Regions from separate parts of the Halomonas sp. ISL-56 genome, predicted to be linked through region 1. Evidence: predicted binding sites of a transcription regulator. Region 1 holds the regulator's gene; each other region holds the start of a gene.
The links. Region 1 encodes LexA, which represses DNA repair genes until DNA is damaged. Its sites were predicted from a motif close to TACTGTNTANNTANACAGTA; they were not measured.
Positions count from the first base shown of each region.

Region 2: the regulator LexA is predicted to act here: its motif matches at 1,500-1,519, upstream of J7J49_RS04545 (LexA family protein).
Region 3: the regulator LexA is predicted to act here: its motif matches at 3,349-3,368, upstream of recN (DNA repair protein RecN).

Region 1 is NZ_JAGGRO010000021.1:37,014-43,166, forward strand. It holds gene ppsR (posphoenolpyruvate synthetase regulatory kinase/phosphorylase PpsR) at 1-63, shown strand, start outside; gene J7J49_RS18110 (hypoxanthine-guanine phosphoribosyltransferase) at 95-673, opposite strand; gene nagZ (beta-N-acetylhexosaminidase) at 722-1,753, opposite strand; gene J7J49_RS18120 (L,D-transpeptidase) at 1,817-2,353, opposite strand; gene J7J49_RS18125 (TetR/AcrR family transcriptional regulator) at 2,331-3,023, opposite strand; gene lexA (transcriptional repressor LexA) at 3,291-3,971, shown strand; gene J7J49_RS18135 (energy-coupling factor ABC transporter permease) at 3,981-4,652, opposite strand; gene purU (formyltetrahydrofolate deformylase) at 4,687-5,541, opposite strand; gene J7J49_RS18145 (ribonuclease J) at 5,772-6,153, shown strand, end outside.
Region 2 is NZ_JAGGRO010000005.1:200,265-206,417, forward strand. It holds gene ccmB (heme exporter protein CcmB) at 1-648, opposite strand, end outside; gene ccmA (cytochrome c biogenesis heme-transporting ATPase CcmA) at 750-1,370, opposite strand; gene J7J49_RS04545 (LexA family protein) at 1,568-1,948, shown strand; gene J7J49_RS04550 (IMPACT family protein) at 1,948-2,565, shown strand; gene J7J49_RS04555 (sodium ion-translocating decarboxylase subunit beta) at 2,731-4,053, opposite strand; gene oadA (sodium-extruding oxaloacetate decarboxylase subunit alpha) at 4,080-5,918, opposite strand; gene J7J49_RS04565 (OadG family protein) at 6,010-6,153, opposite strand, start outside.
Region 3 is NZ_JAGGRO010000004.1:58,910-65,062, forward strand. It holds gene dnaJ (molecular chaperone DnaJ) at 1-322, opposite strand, end outside; gene dnaK (molecular chaperone DnaK) at 486-2,417, opposite strand; gene grpE (nucleotide exchange factor GrpE) at 2,576-3,217, opposite strand; gene recN (DNA repair protein RecN) at 3,416-5,089, shown strand; gene fur (ferric iron uptake transcriptional regulator) at 5,240-5,692, opposite strand; gene J7J49_RS02370 (outer membrane protein assembly factor BamE) at 5,765-6,153, shown strand, end outside.

The sequences.
Region 1 (6,153 bases):
GAAGAAATTTCGACGCGGATGATTGCCGAAACGGGCTTAGCGAGGCGTTTCTCGCCCCGCTAAGCGTAAAAAATCACCACAAGCCCTCAGCGGATTACATACCTTTGGGGGCAAAAATTCCCGGTGCGTTGCGCCAGTACCCTTTGTAATCCATGCCAAAGCCAAACACGTAGCGGTCGGCAACTTCCAGGCTGCAATAGTCAGCTTTTAAACCGGGTACGGCTTTGCGGTTGTGCTGTTTATCTACCAGCACTGCCGTAGTGACACTGGCGGCCTGGGCTTCTTCGCAGTAAGCCAGAATCGCCGCCAGGGTCGCGCCCTCATCCAAAATATCGTCTACAATAACCACATGGCGACCGGCCATCGGCACTTCTGGGGAAACGCGCCAAAATAGCTCGCCGCCACGCAGCTCGTTGCGGTAGCGGGTGGCATGCAAATAATCCACTTCCAGCGGGAAGCCCAAGCGGGTCAGCAGGTGCCCGGTGGTAATCAAGCCGCCATTCATCACGCAGTAAAACACTGGCAGTTTATCGCCTAAATCTCGTGTGATCGCTTCCGCCATGCGGTCAAGCGCCCGCTCTACCTCTTGCTGTGAAATAAGGCAGTCGGCGTTATCCATCAATTCGCGCATCGAGTCCAACGACTCTAAGGCTTCTTTATCCAGCTTTGACATCTACCAACTCCACGCGGGTTAAAAGCTTCAGTTATTTGAGCAAGAGATCTATTCAGCGCTTGGCTTGGGCTTGTCCGCTAGCGCTTCCAACTTGGCGTGGGCACGCCGCCAACGGCCCAGCGCACTCAGTGCGTCCAGGTCTGGTCGCGCACGGCCATAACGTAGCTTTGCGGGGCGTTTGGTATTGACCCCTTGGCATGCTTGCATGACATCAAGCGCGGCGGTACGGTCATTACACACCAGCAGCATATCGCAACCTGCTGCAAGTGCGGCCTGGGCACGCGCTTTGGGGTCTCCTGCTTCATGGGCGCCCGCCATACTTAGATCATCTGAAAAAATGCAGCCTTTGAAGCCTAGCGATTCCCGTAGCATGCCCAGCCAAGTGGGTGAAAACCCCGCTGGGCGCGTATCGAAAGCGCTATAAATAACGTGCGCAGGCATAACCCCATCCAGCTGTGAGGCTAACTGGGTAAAGGGCACAAGATCATGCTGTTTAATCACGTCTAGCGGGCGGTCATCGACCGGTAGCGCAACGTGGGAGTCCGCTGCAACGCCGCCATGACCCGGGAAATGCTTACCCACAGCGGCCATACCGGCATCGTGAAGCCCTTGAATAAAGGCACTGCCCAGTTGGGCCACGTGCAGAGGATCACTACTAAAACTACGGTCACCGATAACACTGGATAGGCCGCTCTCAACATCCAATACCGGAGCGAAGCTTAGATCCAGCCCGCAGGCGGCCATCTCCATCCCCAGCAGCCAACCAGCATCTTTGGCTAACGCCAGGCCATCTTCCGGGGTAGCGTGATAACATTCGCCGATACGCGCCATGGCAGGAAGACGTGTTAAGCCCTCCTTAATGCGCTGCACGCGACCGCCTTCCTGATCCACGGCAAGCAGTAAATCAGCCCGCACGCGGCGAATATCGCTACAAAGCTGGCGCACCTGATAGCCATTTTCGACATTGCGGGCAAATAAAATGACACCCCCTACCGTCGGTTCTAGCAACAAGCGTTTCTCTGCAGCCGTCAATTTTGGGCCTTCAAGGTCAAGCATGACCGGGCCTAACGGTTGAGTCATCGTGAGAGATCCATTGAAAGGGGCGATGATTCTAGACGATCGTCTAGCGGTGTCAAAATCTGATTAATCAAAGCATTGACGGCCACCGTGCAACCAAACAGGGGTACCCGGCAACGCTAAAGAAAAAATGGTCAGCAAATCACTATTACGTAAACGAATACAGCCGTGGGAAGCAGCAACGCCCATGGGCTCCTCAGGTGGTGTGCCGTGAAGATAAATATAGCGCCGCTGAGAGTCTACCTGCTTACCGCGGTTCACCCCCTTCTCCAATCCACACAGCCACAGGATGCGGGTCAAAATCCAGTCACGTTTAGGATAAGCTTCAGCTAGCGCGGCTGAAAATATCTCGCCCGTCCAGCGGCGGCCTCGAAACACGGCATTTTCGGGCATGTTGCCACCAATAGCGGCTCGCACATAGTGCCAGCCGTGGGGCGTTTGACCACTACCACTGAGCTCCCCGCTTCCAGCGGCACCGGATGAAATTGCACACTCGTGGAGCACTTTAGGTCCTCGCCAACAGCGCAGTTGCTGTTGAGTGGTATCAATTTCCAGCCAGATATTATCAGTCGGAGGTAGCTCAGCTAGCGTAGGCGTTCGCATGTTTTCCTTCTTCAGGCTTGGCTTCTTCAAGGGTCAGAGGTAAAGGCGCATTCATGGCAGCTACAACGACCGGGAGCAGCCGCCTTACCAAGTCACGCACAGAGACCTGTTCGTGATAATCCTTCTCCGCGATATCGCGCAGTGCATCAAGGCCAGACAGGGTAAATATAACCGTGCCAAGCATAAAGTGTAGCCGCCAAAAACGCTCTGCGTCAGGCAGGTTTGGCGTTGCTTTACGGACAAGCTCGGTGAAGCGGGTAAATACATCGCCGTACTCTTGCTGGATATGGCGCCGGAGATGTCCCTGGGCCTGGCTGTAGGCAAGACCGAGCAGACGCATAAACACTTTTAAACTGTTGCGCTCAGCTGGCACCGCAAGAACAGTTGTGGCCATGGTTTCGAGCAGTGTTTCAAGCGGGATAACGCGCCCAGCGTGTTGGCCTTCCAGCTCATCCAAAGCGGTGTGAAAACGCTGATTAAAAGGATCCAGATAACGCGAAAAAACGGCCTGAATCAGGGCTTTTTTGGAACCAAAGTGGTAATTGACGGCGGCCAGGTTAACGCGCGCTTTGCTTGTGATGTTACGCAGCGACGTTTCGGCAAAACCCCGCTCTGCAAACAGCACCTCAGCGGTATCGAGTATACGTGTCACCGTATCAGATTGAGCCATGTCGCTCTCCAGGGAAACAGGTGTTTAAAACATAGCAAAATACTATGCCATAACTTTGCCGGGCTCAACGCTTGATTTATTGACAAAATGTGGCTGGTTAAATAAGCAGAAACTTAGTTTCAAACGATTAGGAAAATTGCATAGGCATCACCGATAGGCGCTGACAAGCCATATACTGGACAGAGGAACATACTGTATACTTAACCACTCATTGATTAAGTCGACATTTAACTTGTTACTGTCTATTCACAATTTATGGAGTCTGGTATGTCGCGTCCGCTAACCGCTCGCCAACAGCACGTGTTTGATTTTATCGTTAAGACTATGGGCGAATTTGGCTACCCTCCTACCCGCGCCGAAATTGCCAAAGCACTTGGCTTCCGCTCTCCCAACGCTGCAGAAGAGCACCTGCGCGCGCTGGAACGCAAAGGCGTTATTCGCATTATCCGCAACACCTCTCGTGGCATCCGCCTGCCCAACCAGGAACCTCAAGACGTCCTGGAAAACGCCGTCACCTCGTTACCTGCTGCCAACGTTGAGACGCTGCCGACTGGACTGCCCGTAATCGGTGAGGTGGCCGCTGGCAGCCCCATTTTAGCCGCTGAACATATTGATCGTTACTGCCCCCTGCCAGCCGAGTATTTTACACCCAAAGCCGACTACCTGCTGCGCGTACGCGGGCTTTCGATGAAAGATATTGGTATTTTGGAAGGCGATTTATTAGCGGTGCATCGCACCGACCGGGTGCGCGATGGCCAGATTGTAGTAGCACGACTAGATGATGAAGTAACGGTCAAACGCTTCAAACGCCAGGGGCACCAAGTGACGCTATTTGCTGAAAACCCCGACTTTGCGCCCATTGAAATCGACCTGCGATCCCAGTCGCTCGATATCGAAGGCGTTGGTGTAGGGGTAATTCGTGGCGGTAATGGCCAGGCACTCGGCTAGCAACCACCACTATTGCAGGTCGATATAGCGGTGGTCATTGAAGGTGGCCACCCAGTTAGGGTGATAGACCAGCAGGATACTCAACAGCATGCCGGTGATGAACGCCTCTGAAGGCATTAACAGAGGCAAGAAGCGCGCATACTCCTGGGCGAGATAGATCGCCTCAGGATCAGTACCTGCAACAATAATGAGCAGTACCGCCGCCAGCCCACCTCCCAGCGTTGCCAGCGCCGCACCAAAAAAGCCACAGGCAAATAGAAACACCATCAAGTTATCCGGTAGGCGGCGATCCACCAACCGCCATACCGTGCCAATAACGGCCGCCGGGACGACACCAGTAACCAGTACGTTTGCCCCCATTAGCATCCACTCGTTGCGACCAATGACCACCATAGCGATATTAATCAGCACGTTGCTAATCAGCGCTAATGGTGCTTTAAAAACGAGTGTCATTAATACTGTGAAAACAAGGTGCAGCGTGAGCCAATCAACCGCCTGCGCACGAAGCTGCCACATCAGCAGCACTGCCAGCGTGGCGCCTAGCCAGCGGTGCTGAAGCGCCGTATCCGCTAGCAACACCTGCCAGGGCCGCCCCCAAAGTGCCCACGCTAAAACGCCTAGCGAGAGTAGCCAGGTAAACAGCAGCGCCCAGGGCGCTAAAACACTTTGCGCGAATGACATGGCGGCCTCTCGGGTTGATGGCGTTAGGGAGCCTCTAGCTAAAGACCACTGTCTTATTGCCGTGCACCAGCACGCGATCTTCTAAGTGCCAACGCAACCCGCGAGCGAGCACCGCCTTCTCTACATCACGGCCAAAGCGGACTAGATCAGTGGGCGTATGACAGTGGCTAACGCGATGAATATCCTGTTCGATGATGGGGCCTGCATCGAGCTCCTCGGTCACATAATGGCAGGTAGCCCCGATAAGTTTTACGCCCCGCTGGTAAGCCTGGTGGTAGGGTTTTGCCCCGGCAAAAGAGGGCAAAAAGCTGTGATGGATATTGATCACGCGTCCCGCATAGCGTGCACACAGATCAGGGGGCAGAATTTGCATATAGCGTGCCAACACCACGCAGTCAGCGCGGGCGCTGTCGATTTCGGCCTGTACCTTGGCAAAGGAGGCTTGCTTATTGTCAGGGTCTACCGGCACATGGTGGTATGGAATGCCGTACCACTCTGTCAAAGAACGCATATCGTCATGATTGGAGATAACGCCAACAATATCGCAATCCAGCTCACCCGCTTGCCAGCGGTAAAGTAGATCGACCAAGCAGTGTGACTCTCGCGATACCATCAGTACTACCCGCCGACGTTGTTGGGTATCCACCAGTGACCACTGCATATTGAATTCGCTGGCTACCGGCGCAAACGCCTCACGCAACGCTTCTACGGTCATACCTACCGAATCCGCCAAAATTTCATAGCGCATAAAAAAGCAGCCGGTTTCTAAATCAGAGTGCTGGCTGGCTTCGGTAATAGAGCCGCCCTGCTGGGCAATAAAACTCGAGACCCTTGCAACAATCCCCACCCGGTCAGGACAGGAAACCACTAAACGATAATAATGAGACATGTGAGCTACTCTTGACCTATTTCTAAGGTAATTATGACAAACCAGCGGCTTAGGCTGCATATTGTATCGGAAGGCCAAGGATGATTGTTAGCCGCCCCTGCCTTCCCGTATAGTTAAGTCACTACTTTTTAGGTTTTTCATAACAGATGCATTCACCACGCGTTCAAATTCGTCCCCGTCGTCGTCCACCGCTGCGCATCTTGCCGCTGGGGGGCTGCGGTGAGATTGGAATGAATCTAACGCTATACGGCTATGACGACCACTGGATAGCCGTGGACTGCGGCATGACGATCCGCCAGGATCTTCCCAACTCACCGCTACAAGTGCCCAATCTCGATACGCCGAAAGCATTAGGGATTGTACCCAAAGCGCTGTTTATCACCCACGGCCATGAAGACCACATTGGCGCGGTGGCCTGGCTCTGGCCGGTGTGGAACTGTCCGATTTATGCCACCCCGCTAGCGGCGGGCCTGTTGCGGCTAAAGTTTGCCGAGCATCAGCTTAGCAGCGCGGCTATCCATGTCATTGAACCTGGCGAGGCGCTGGAAAGCGGACCGTTCACGCTGCGCTATTTGCTGTTAACGCACTCGATCCCAGAGAGCTGTGCGTTAA
Region 2 (6,153 bases), on a different contig from region 1:
CAGCGATGCGGCAATCGCCCACGGCGCCAACATGAGTGAGGCGGCGAGCAGCGCGCCCAGGATAGCCAGATGGGCAGCGACGCCGTCTCCGAAAATGGCCGCCTGCACCGCGCCGGCGCCAAAAATAAGCACCGGGATATACAGCGGTAGCACCAGCAGCGAGAGCAGCACCCCACCCCGCGCCAAGCCGACGGTTAACGCCGCCCCAATCGCGCCAATCAAACTCAAGCTGGCCGTGCCCAGAGCAAGCGACAGCGCCAGCACGGCGTAGCTACCCGCGGGCAGCGCCAGCATAATACCCAATATCGGCGCCATCAGCGCCAACGGTAGGCCTGTCAGCAGCCAATGCACGGCCACTTTGGCTAAACTCAGCGCGGCTAACGGCTGCGGCGCCAATAGCAGTTGCTCCAGACTGCCATCGTCATAATCGCTACGAAACAGGCTGTCTAATGAAAGCAGCGCGGCTAACAGCGCCGCTACCCACAGCAAACCTGGAGCAATTACTGCTAACAGCTCAGGGTCGGGCGAAATCGCGATCGGAAACAGCGTGATCACCAGAGCGAAAAACACCAGCGGATTGAGCACTTCGCCACGGCGTCTCAGCAACAGCGTTAAGTCACGCACGAGCGTGGCCTTCACTGCGATCATCAAGCCACCTTTATGCTCACGCAGTGGCACTGCTAGCACCTGCGAAGTGGTATCTGAACCTTGTGAAGAGCTGTGTACAGAGCTGTGCAACCCTTTCTCCTTTACCCCAGGGATATTCGTCTCAACAACGGTGAGGCGGTTAATTCATGGTGTGTCGTTACCAGCACGCACCCCCCTGCTTGAGCGTGGGCAACAAGCTGCCTTTCTAGCTCAGCGACGCCGTGGCGATCTATCGCGGTAAAAGGTTCATCCAACACCCAGAGAGACCGTGGCGTTAGCGTCAAGCGTGCCAGCGCCACGCGACGCTGTTGGCCTGCAGAAAGTTGCCCCGCAGTCACATCTTCAAAACCTGCCAGGCCAACCCGCTCAAGGGCATCCAGGCGCTGTCCCTCATTACCGTTTTCCCCGCTTAGGGCCTGATACCATGCCAGGTTTTCTAATGGGGAAAGCCCTAACTTAATGCCAGGGGCGTGCCCTAAATAGAGCAAGTTAGCGAGGAAATGTTCACGCGCCTCTTTCATCGCAGCGCCATTCCAAAAGAGCTCGCCCTGATAGTCACTGAGCTGCCCGGAGAGGATTTTTAGCAGGCTGGTTTTACCACTGCCATTAGGGCCCTCAATACGCACAACTTCACCACTGCAAATATCCAGATCCAAGCCTTCAAATAGCCAACGATCATCGCGTTCACAGGCAAGCTGTCGGGCTTGTAGACACAGGCTCAAGCGTCTCTCCAGGCATATTGATTTCGCGTCGAACTCTACACGTAAAGCCCCTTTCTCGCCACTCACACAATGCGGCGCTGGGTCGCAGCGTGATCTCCATCAAGGAGTGTTAAGACTAATTACTGCTAGCACTGTATGCAAAAACAGGTCTACAATGAAAACCACTGTATGAAAGAACATGCAATGGAGATTTCCTCATGACTCTATCGATGGCAGCACCTACCGCTCCGTTCGGCCGTAGACAACCTGCACCACGTCCATACGCGATGGCGCCTAGCGTTACCCGACGTAATACCTATGCGCTCAAAGTGCGCGGCAATGCATTGTGTGATTGCAACTTATTCGATGGCGATGTCATTATTATCCGGCGCTATCAACACGATACCCAGACAGAAACAGCCGTTGCCGAAATTAACCAGCAAACAATCGCCTTGAAGCAGCTCTCGATCAGCCGCTTTGGCGTAGAGCTATGGCCAGAGGATACTCAGCAGCCAGCGCTTTTTTTGCATAACCGGGATATTCAGGTGCTCGGCATGGTAATGGGTGTGAAAAGTGAGACTACCTTCACGGAGCATTAATGCGCTATCGGGTTCCCGAGTTACCCCCTACATCATGGCATACGGCTGACACCGAAGTAGAAAAGAGCCAATTTATCACCTGGGTCTGCTACGCCCCAGATATCCAGGCATTCACTAACCTGCTGAATGCTGCAAAAACCGCGCACCCTAATGCCAGCCACCACTGCACTGCCTATATTGCCGGGCCACCTGGCGAGCAAAACCTGATTGGCTTTTCCGATGATGGCGAGCCAGGCGGCACCGCTGGCCGTCCCATGTATCAGGTTCTCCAAGGTAGTCAACTTGGCCAGATCGGCTGTGTGGTCATTCGTTATTTTGGCGGCACCAAGCTGGGTACCGGAGGCTTAGCCCGCGCCTACGCCCAGGCGGTTAGCCATGCCCTAGAGACGCTACCTACCCGTGAAGTAGTCGAGCGAGACACCTATACCCTGCGACTCACCTTTGCCAATGAAGCGATTGCCCGCGCCTGGTGCGCAGAGCGCGATATCCCTATTGAGCAAGCCGATTACGATGGCGATGGTGTGCGCCTAACCATTGGCTGGCCACGGGACTGCCCACTTGACCTTGCCCCACTAGAAAACCGCTTAAAGAGTGCTATCGACATTCTCACTGACTAGATAGCCCATCGAAACAGCCCATCGAAACAGTCCATCGAAACAGTCCATCGAAATAGCCCACCCATAAAAAAACGCGACATACCGAACGTATCAGCATGCCGCGTTCTGTCATTCACTATTAACAACCCGTTTTTAAATCCAGCTATTAAAACCAGTTTTGAACGGTTAACCCAAGTATTTAATCATCACCCCAGCAGCTACCGCCGAACCAATGACCCCTGCCACATTGGGCCCCATGGCGTGCATCAGCAGGAAATTATGTGGGTTTGCCTCGAGCCCCACCTTGTTGGCCACGCGCGCGGCCATCGGCACAGCGGACACCCCCGCAGCGCCGATCAAAGGGTTGATGGGCATTTTGCTGACTAAGTTCATTAACTTGGCCATCAATACCCCGGCGGCCGTACCAATGCCAAAGGCGACAATCCCCAAACCTAATATCCCCAGGGTCTCAAACGACAGGAAGCTATCGGCCATTAGCTTTGAACCTACCGATAGACCTAGGATAATCGTGACAATATTGATCAGGGCATTTTGCGCGGTATCCGACAAGCGCTCTACCACACCGCACTCACGCATCAGATTACCGAAGCAGAACATGCCCAGCAGCGGTGCCGCATCGGGCAGAAACAGCGCCACTAGAATCAACAGCACCAGCGGGAAGACCACTTTCTCCAGCTTGGAGACCGGCCGCAGCTGGGTCATCTTGATCTCACGCTCTTTCTGGGTGGTCAACAGACGCATAATCGGCGGCTGAATCAGAGGCACCAACGCCATATAAGCGTAGGCAGCCACGGCGATAGCCCCCAGCAGCTCCGGCGCCAGCACGCTGGATACGTAGATAGAGGTCGGGCCATCGGCACCGCCAATAATACCGATGGCGGCGGCCTGATTAAGCGAGAAGTCCATGATCCCCATCGAGCTTAGCACCACAGCGCCAAACAGGGTGGCAAAAATACCAAACTGAGCGGCCGCACCTAAAAATAGCGTGCGCGGGTTGGCCAACAGCGGGCCGAAGTCGGTCATGGCGCCTACGCCCATAAAGATAATCAGCGGAGCAATACCCGAGGCAATCGCGACATTGTAGAAGCTATAGAGCATGCCATCGCCGTAGCCAACGCCCACGGCAATATCACGCGCAGCGCGCAGTTGGTCGGGGGCCGCAGCATCGTGTGCGATGGCGTGCAACGACTCCCGCCAAACGTCTGCGTTCGATAGCGGATCAAGGCTTGCACCCAGCGCCGCCGCCATCTGCTGCAGTACCGCAGGCTTGGCCACCTCAATGGCCTGGTCTAGCGCTGAAATGGCCAGCCCAGCCTCAGGAATATTGGCGAGAATGCCGCCAAAACCAATCGGCACCAGCAGCAGCGGTTCAAACTTCTTATAGATCGCCAAGTAGAGCAGCAGTAGCCCCACTACCATCATGACCGCCTGGCCAAGCTCAAGGTTATACAGCCCAGAGCCTTCCCATAACGTTACTAATTTATCCATTACTTTTTATCCATTACCGGGGGCCCTTAGAGCTCGATCAACGTGTCGCCTACGACAACGCTGTCGCCTTCGCTGACGTTAACCTTAGACACAGTGCCCGCGCTGCTGGCTCGCACTTCGGTTTCCATTTTCATCGCTTCAAGGATGATTACCACATCCCCTTCGGCGACTTTGTCGCCAGGGCGGACATTGACCTTGAAAATATTGCCCGCTAACGGCGCATCGATGCTGTCTCCACTACCTTCACCACTGCCTTCACCACCGGAAGCAGGCGATTGCTCTTTGGGTGCGTCAGTAGTGGCTACCGTTTGCTCTTGCACCTCGCCTAGCTCGCCACCTTCAGACACTTCCACCACAAAGGCTTTGCCGTTGAGCTTAACGGTATAGGTTTCAGGGCCGCTGCTAGCAACTGGCGCGCTGCTTTCCACCTTGGCAGGTGTCTTTTCAGCGCTTGCTTCAGCGGCTTGAGGGACAGGCTCAAAGGCATCAGGATTGTCGCGGTTTTTAAGAAACTTAAGACCAATCTGCGGAAACAGCGCATAGGTCAGCACATCATCCACTTCGCGCTTACCTTCGGCTAGACGAATGCCCTCAGTGCTGGCTTTGTCTTTCAGCTCAGCGGCCAGCTTGTCCATTTCTGGTGAAAGATTGTCTGCCGGGCGGCAGGTGATCGGTTCGCCACCTTCCAACACGCGCTTTTGCAGCTCGGCGTTGAAAGGCGCAGGCGCCGCGCCATATTCGCCCTTGAGCAATGCCTGAACTTCTTTGGAGATCGATTTGTAGCGCTCGCCCATCATCACGTTCATTACCGCCTGGGTGCCCACAATCTGCGAGGTGGGCGTCACCAGCGGGATAAAGCCAAGGTCTTCACGAACGCGAGGAATTTCGCTTAACACGTCGTCTAGCTTATCGCCTGCGCCCTGCTCCTTGAGCTGGCCTTCCATATTGGTCAGCATGCCACCCGGCACCTGGGCAATCAGGATGCGCGAATCAATACCGCGCAGCGAGCCTTCAAAAGCGGCGTATTTCTTGCGCACTTCGCGGAAGTAGCCGGCAATGTCTTCCAGCAGCTCAAGATCCAGACCGGTATCACGGCCGGTATCTTTCAACATTGCCACCACAGACTCGGTGGGGCTGTGGCCGTAGGTCATCGACATGGACGAAATCGAGGTATCAACATTATCAATACCCGCTTCCACTGCTTTCAAAATGGTCGAAGTAGAAAGACCAGTGGTGGCATGGCAATGCAGGTGCACCGGAATAGACAGCTCTTTTTTGAGCCGGGTGACCAAGTCGAACGCCGTGTAGGGCGTCAATAGCCCCGCCATATCCTTGATAGCCAATGAGTCTGCGCCTAAACCGGCAATCGTTTTGGCGAGATCAACCCAGCTATCCAGGGTATGTACCGGGCTCACGGTGTAAGAAATAGTGCCCTGGGCGTGGCCTTCCACGTTACGCACTGCCTGAATGGCGCGTTCGAGATTACGCGGATCGTTCATGGCATCAAAGACACGGAAGACGTCGACGCCATTGGTTTTCGCCCGCTCGACAAACTTATCGACAACGTCATCGGCATAGTGGCGGTAGCCCAGCAGGTTCTGCCCACGCAGTAGCATGGCCTGCGGGGTATTGGGCATAGCCTCTTTTAACGCGCGAATGCGCTCCCACGGATCTTCACCTAAATAACGTATGCAGGCGTCATAGGTTGCTCCACCCCAGGTTTCCAGCGACCAGTAGCCAACACGATCCAGCTTTTCGGCGATCGGCAGCATATCGTCCAGACGCATGCGCGTGGCAAACAGCGATTGATGGGCATCGCGCAGCACGACATCGGTAATGCCTAGAGGGCGTTTAATTTCGTTCATGGTTTTGGCTCACAGTAGAGAGTTGTAAGTTTGTAGTAAAAATAACAAAAAAATAGCCAAAAGAGGGCTGAAATGGAAAAAATTGAGAAAGTTAGCGACGCCGTGTTGAACGGTAACGGTGCACTGCAGCACTGATAACGGCCATGACCTCGTCACTTTGCGCAGAAGGGGCCGAAGACTGCGACGTTTTTTTACCCGTATCAACAGCGACGGGGACGGGTTGGAAACGCCCGAT
Region 3 (6,153 bases), on a different contig from region 1:
CACCGCCTCCGCCAAAAATATCGCCAAATACATCGCCGAAAATGTCGCTGAAATCGCCAGCGCCAGCACCGCCGAAGCCACCGCCGCCACCTTGGCCATCAACGCCCGCATGGCCGAACTGGTCATAGGCAGCGCGTTTTTCGCCGTCGCTGAGCACTTCATACGCTTCGGACACTTCGCGGAATTTTTCCGCTGAGGTTTTATCGTCCGGGTTTCGATCAGGGTGGAATTTTTGCGCCAGACGGCGATAGGCCTTCTTGATCTCTTTCTGATCGGCCCCTTTTTCGACACCCAGGACTTCGTAATAATCGCGTTTGGACATAGGCCCTACGCCTCCTGGTTAGCTACGCACTCAACTGCACATTTAGCGATACTCATTTAGCTACATACCTAGCTATATACCTAACTACGTGCGTCTTGGTCTCGGAAACAGCAACGCGGGAGTAAGCTCCCGCGTCACCGCTTTCCTTGGCAGAAAGAGGATGTTACTGCTTTTTCTGATCGTCGTTGACTTCTTCGTACTCGGCGTCAACCACATCTTCTTCTGGCTTGGAGGTGCTTTCAGCACCTTCGCCGCCTTCTTGCTGCGCTGCTTCTGCCTGCTCGGCGTACATCTTCTGAGCAAGCTGGCCAGAGGCTTCGGTCAATGCATCCAGTTTCTTCTGGATGTTATCGACGTCGTCGCCTTTAACCGCTTCTTCCAGTTCGCTGATGGCCGTCTCAATCGCCTGCTTCTCGTCGTCAGTGGCCTTGTCACCGGCCTCTTCCAACGTTTTGCGCGTGGCGTGAATCATGCCATCGGCTTGGTTACGCAGCTGCACCAGCGCTTCGAACTTTTTGTCTTCTTCAGCGTGCGCTTCCGCGTCACGTACCATTTGCTCAACTTCTTCGTCCGACAAGCCGCTGGAGGCTTTAATGACGATAGACTGCTCTTTGCCAGTGGCCTTGTCTTTCGCCGATACGTTCAGGATACCGTTAGCGTCCAAGTCAAAAGCGACTTCGATCTGCGGCACACCGCGCGGTGCGGGCGGAATGTCAGCGAGGTCAAAGCGACCCAGCGACTTATTCTGCGCGACTTGCTTACGCTCGCCCTGTACGGCGTGGATGGTAACCGCCGTTTGGTTGTCATCCGCAGTTGAGAAGGTTTGGGTCTTCTTGGTCGGGATGGTGGTGTTCTTGTCGATCAGCGGCGTCATGATGCCACCCAGGGTTTCGATGCCCAGGGTAAGCGGGGTAACGTCAAGCAGCAGTACGTCTTTAACGTCGCCACCCAGTACGCCGCCCTGAATCGCGGCACCCACGGCAACCGCTTCGTCCGGGTTAACGTCTTTGCGGGCTTCTTTACCGAAGAAGTCAGCGGCTTTCTTCTGCACCATCGGCATACGTGTCTGGCCACCGACCAGGATCACTTCGTCGATTTCAGATGCGGACAGGCCAGCGTCTTTCAGTGCCATTTTGCACGGCTCGAGCGAGCGCTGAACCAGTTCTTCTACAAGCGACTCCAGCTTGGCGCGCGTTACCTTAACGTTAAGGTGTTTCGGGCCAGTGTTATCGGCGGTGATGTAGGGCAGGTTCACGTCGGTCTGCTGGGCGCTGGAAAGCTCAATTTTGGCTTTCTCGGCGGCTTCTTTCAGACGCTGCATGGCCAGGTTATCGCCGGAAAGATCAATGCCGCTGTCAGACTTGAACTGGTCAACCAAATAGTTGATCAGCGCCAGGTCAAAGTCTTCGCCGCCCAGGAAGGTGTCACCATTAGTGGCCAACACTTCAAACTGGGTTTCGCCGTCAACATCAGCAATTTCGATGATCGAAATATCGAAAGTACCGCCACCCAGGTCGTAGACCGCGATGGTTTTGTCGCCGCGGGATTTGTCCATACCGTAGGCCAGTGCGGCAGCGGTCGGCTCGTTGATAATGCGCTTAACGTCTAGACCCGCAATGCGGCCGGCGTCTTTGGTCGCCTGACGCTGACTGTCGTTGAAGTAGGCCGGAACGGTAATGACCGCTTCGGTGACCGCTTCGCCCAGGTAGTCTTCGGCGGTTTTCTTCATTTTCTTCAGCACTTCCGCGCTTACCTGCGGCGGTGCCATTTTTTTGCCTTTTACTTCAACCCAGGCATCACCGTTGTCGGCTTCGGTGATTTTGTACGGCACCATTTTGATGTCTTTTTGAACAACGTCGTCTTTAAAGCGACGGCCAATCAGACGCTTGATGGCGTACAGAGTGTTTTCTGGGTTAGTGACGGCTTGGCGTTTAGCGGCCTGACCAACCAGCGTTTCACCATCATCGGTATAGGCGATGATAGAAGGCGTTGTGCGGCCGCCTTCGGCGTTCTCAATTACTTTAGCGCTGTCACCATCGAGCACGGCCACACAAGAGTTAGTGGTGCCCAGGTCGATACCAATTATACGTCCCATAGCAATACCTCGAATTCGGTTGTTACAAAACTGGAAATTTATCTTTTAAAGCGTGTCTGCGGGTTTCCCCGCGGGGTTGCTCTTTATTTGGGGGCCGCCGCTGACATTTCAAGGGCTTTTTTTCACACTCTTATTTAAGACTCTGTGCCGCCGGTGGCTTAATCGGCCTTTTTACTCACTACGACCATGGCTGGGCGCACCAGGCGTCCATTGAGCAAATAGCCTTTCTGCATAACGTCCATCACGGTGTTCGGATCAAGATCCGGGTTAGGCACCATGGTCATGGCTTCATGCACCTGTGGGTCGAAGGGCTCGCCATGGGGCTCAATGCTTTCCACGCCGAACTTGTTGAGTACCCCCAACTGCATCTTCAAGGTCATTGAGACGCCTTCCCGGTGAACCTCAGAGGCGCCCTCTTCCATGGTCTCAAGGGCTTTTTCCAGGCTATCCACCACCGGCAGCAGCTCTTTAACAAACTTCTCTAGAGCAAACTTGCGCGCTTTCTCGGCTTCCTGCTCAGCGCGGCGACGCACATTTTGGGCTTCAGCGGCGGCGCGCAGGGCTTGATCCTTGGCATCGGCCAGGCTTTGCTCTAACTCGCCTACTTGGGCGGCCAGCATTTCCGCTTCAGGGTTGTCGGAGCTGCCTTCTAGCGGCTCTTCGTCATTGATCAGGCCTTCCAACTCGCCCTCCATCAAGCGCTCTTCAACGACCCTCTCAGCCGCTTGCTCGGCGCCCTCGGCTTCATGCTCGTGGCGGGCCAGCTCATCGCCCATGGGTGTTTGCGGTTCTTTCGCCATGTTGTGCTCCTAAAATGTAAGGCGCTGCCACACCGGGCTTCGCGCAAAAAGTGAGGGTATTAAATAGCTATGCACGCTATATGGGGGCCATAAATTCCATCTCAAGAGGTGCATTGAAGTGAGTTATTAACTACTGTATAAATCAACAACTATTGGATAAGTATCCAGCTTCTATGCTGTACCGCCTCAGGAGGCGCCATGCTTACTCAGCTAGCTATTCAAGATTTCGCCATTGTCGATCACTTAGAACTCGACTTAACCGGCGGCATGACCGCAATTACCGGGGAAACCGGGGCGGGCAAGTCGATTCTGTTAGGCGCCCTTGGGCTGTGCCTGGGCGAGCGCGCTGATGCCGGTAGCGTGCGCCACGGCCGCGAGCGTACCGACCTCTCCGCGCGTTTTGATATTCAGCACCTGCCCGCCGCCGTCGAGTGGCTGACCGCCCGGGAGCTTCCGGCAGAAGAGTGCTTACTGCGCCGCGTGGTCACCGCCAACGGTCGTTCCAAAGCATGGATCAACGGCCAACCCGCGACCATCTCCGACCTGAAATCTCTCGGCGAGCAGCTGATTCAAATTCATGGCCAGCATGCTCATCACGCTTTGATGCGCGAAGAGACCCACCTTGCCTTGCTGGACGATTACGCCGGCCTAAACGATGCCACCGCTCAATTAGCCGAGACGTTCCGCGAATGGCGCAATGCACGTCGTCAGCTGAAGAAGCTAAGCGAAGAAGGCAGCGAAGTAGAGGCCAAACGGCAATTGCTGCGCTACCAGGTAGAGGAGCTGGATCAACTCGCGTTAGCAGAGGGCGAATTAGCCACGCTAGAAGAAGAGCAGCACACCCTCGCCCATGCTGAAGAGACGCTGCGCGAAACCCAGTTTGCCGCCGACTGCTGCGCCAGCGATGAGGGCGGCGCACTGTCTTTACTCAATCAGGCCTTCGCTCACTTAAGCGCACTACCAGGGAGTGATAAAGGCACCCTGGCCAACACGCTAGCCATGCTGAGCGATGCGCGCATTCAAGTGGAAGAGGCCTCCAGTGAACTCAACCGCCTCGCCAGCACCACCGAATTAGACCCTGAACGGCTCGCCTGGGTAGAAGAGCGCATGACCGATGTCCATCGCATTGCTCGCAAGCACCACGTTGCCCCTGAAGAGCTGTGCGCCCTGCATGCCGACTTACAGCGGGAGGTCGCGCAGCTCGAAGAGGGGGGCAATGACCTGGAGGCCCTCAGTGCACGGGTAGTCGAGCTCCGCGAAGCGTACCGCCAAAAGGCGAAGAAACTCACCGAGAGCCGTCAAAAAGCCGCGCTTCGTTTGGGCAAAGAAGTGCAGCAGCAGCTGGGCTTTTTAGCCATGGGTAAAGCGCGCTTTGAAGTGGAGGTTACCGCCAAAGACGCGCCCTCCCCTGAAGGCCTTGACCGCGTGCAGTTTTTAATTAGCGCCAACCCCGGCCAGCCTGCGCGCCCATTAACCAAGGTCGCTTCCGGCGGCGAATTATCGCGGATTAGTCTCGCCATTCAAGTCGTCGCGGCGACGCACTCAACGGTGCCCAGCCTGGTATTTGACGAAGTGGATGTGGGTATCTCGGGCGCCACCGCAGAGATCGTTGGCCAACTGCTGCGCAAACTGGGTGAAAACGGTCAGGTAATGACCGTTACTCACCTGCCGCAAGTAGCCGCACAGGCGCACCAGCACCTACATATCGAGAAACAGGCGAAACGTGACACCACGCTAACCCAAATGGCGCTGCTCGACGAGCAGGGCCGCATCAGCGAACTGGCACGCATGCTGGGCGGTGTAACGCTTTCAGACCAAACACTCGCCCACGCGCGGGAGATGCTTCACGCCAGCCAGCGTCCGCCACACTGATACCGGATACCTGATACGCCCAATAACTGGATAAACACAAACGCCCCTATCCACTGGGCGAATTCACTTAGCGAATTCGGCCCAGTAGATTAGGGGCGCTGACATTTCGAACAACGACTAACGCTTTAAACTAGCGATGACCTAGGAACGTTATTTTTTGTTCGTCGGCCCGCTGTCCTGGCGTGTTACGTCGGAACCACGCGGACGCACATATAGCACCAGGGCATGATCCACTAGTTCGTAGCCGTGCTCTTCAGCAATTTCTTGCTGACGACGCTCGATGATCTCATCAACAAATTCAATGATTTCACCGCTTTCAAGGCACACCATGTGGTCATGGTGATCCTCTTGGGTCATCTCGAATACCGCATGTCCTCCGTCGAAATTATGACGAATTACCAAGCCCGCTGACTCAAACTGAGTCAAAACGCGGTATACGGTTGCCAAGCCAACATCTTCGCCCGCATCGATCAGTGTTTTGTACACTTCTTCCGCGCTAAGGTGGTGCTGACCCGAAACATTTTCGAGAATTTGAAGTATCTTGACGCGCGGCAGGGTCACTTTTAGACCGGCTTTGCGCAATTCATGGTTCTGATCGGCCATGGTCGCTCTTCGCAGTAACTGGTTAGGTCGGGTATGATCAACCGAAACCACGATAGTGAAGAATAGGCCCAAATGCAAAAATTGACTCAAATCATCACGCTCTCCGTTGCCCTTACCGTCATTAGCGGCTGCAGCTACGTCGGCGTGTACAAGCGCGATATTCCCCAAGGCAACCTGATCACCCAGGAAATGGTCAGCCAGCTTCAGCCAGGAATGACCCAAGAGCAGGTGACTTATGTGATGGGCAGACCGCTGCTAGAAGCGCCCTTTGACGCCAGCCAGTGGGATTATGTGTTTCGTTTAGATAAAGCGTATGGCGATGTAGAGCAGCGCCGCGTAACGCTCACCTTCGATCCCCAGGGTCGTCTAGTGAACGTTGAACAAGAAGGCGATTTATCTAAGCCGTTGCCACTCGAAGGTGAGAGCAGCATGGGGCCTGCAACGGAAGGCGTTGACCCAAT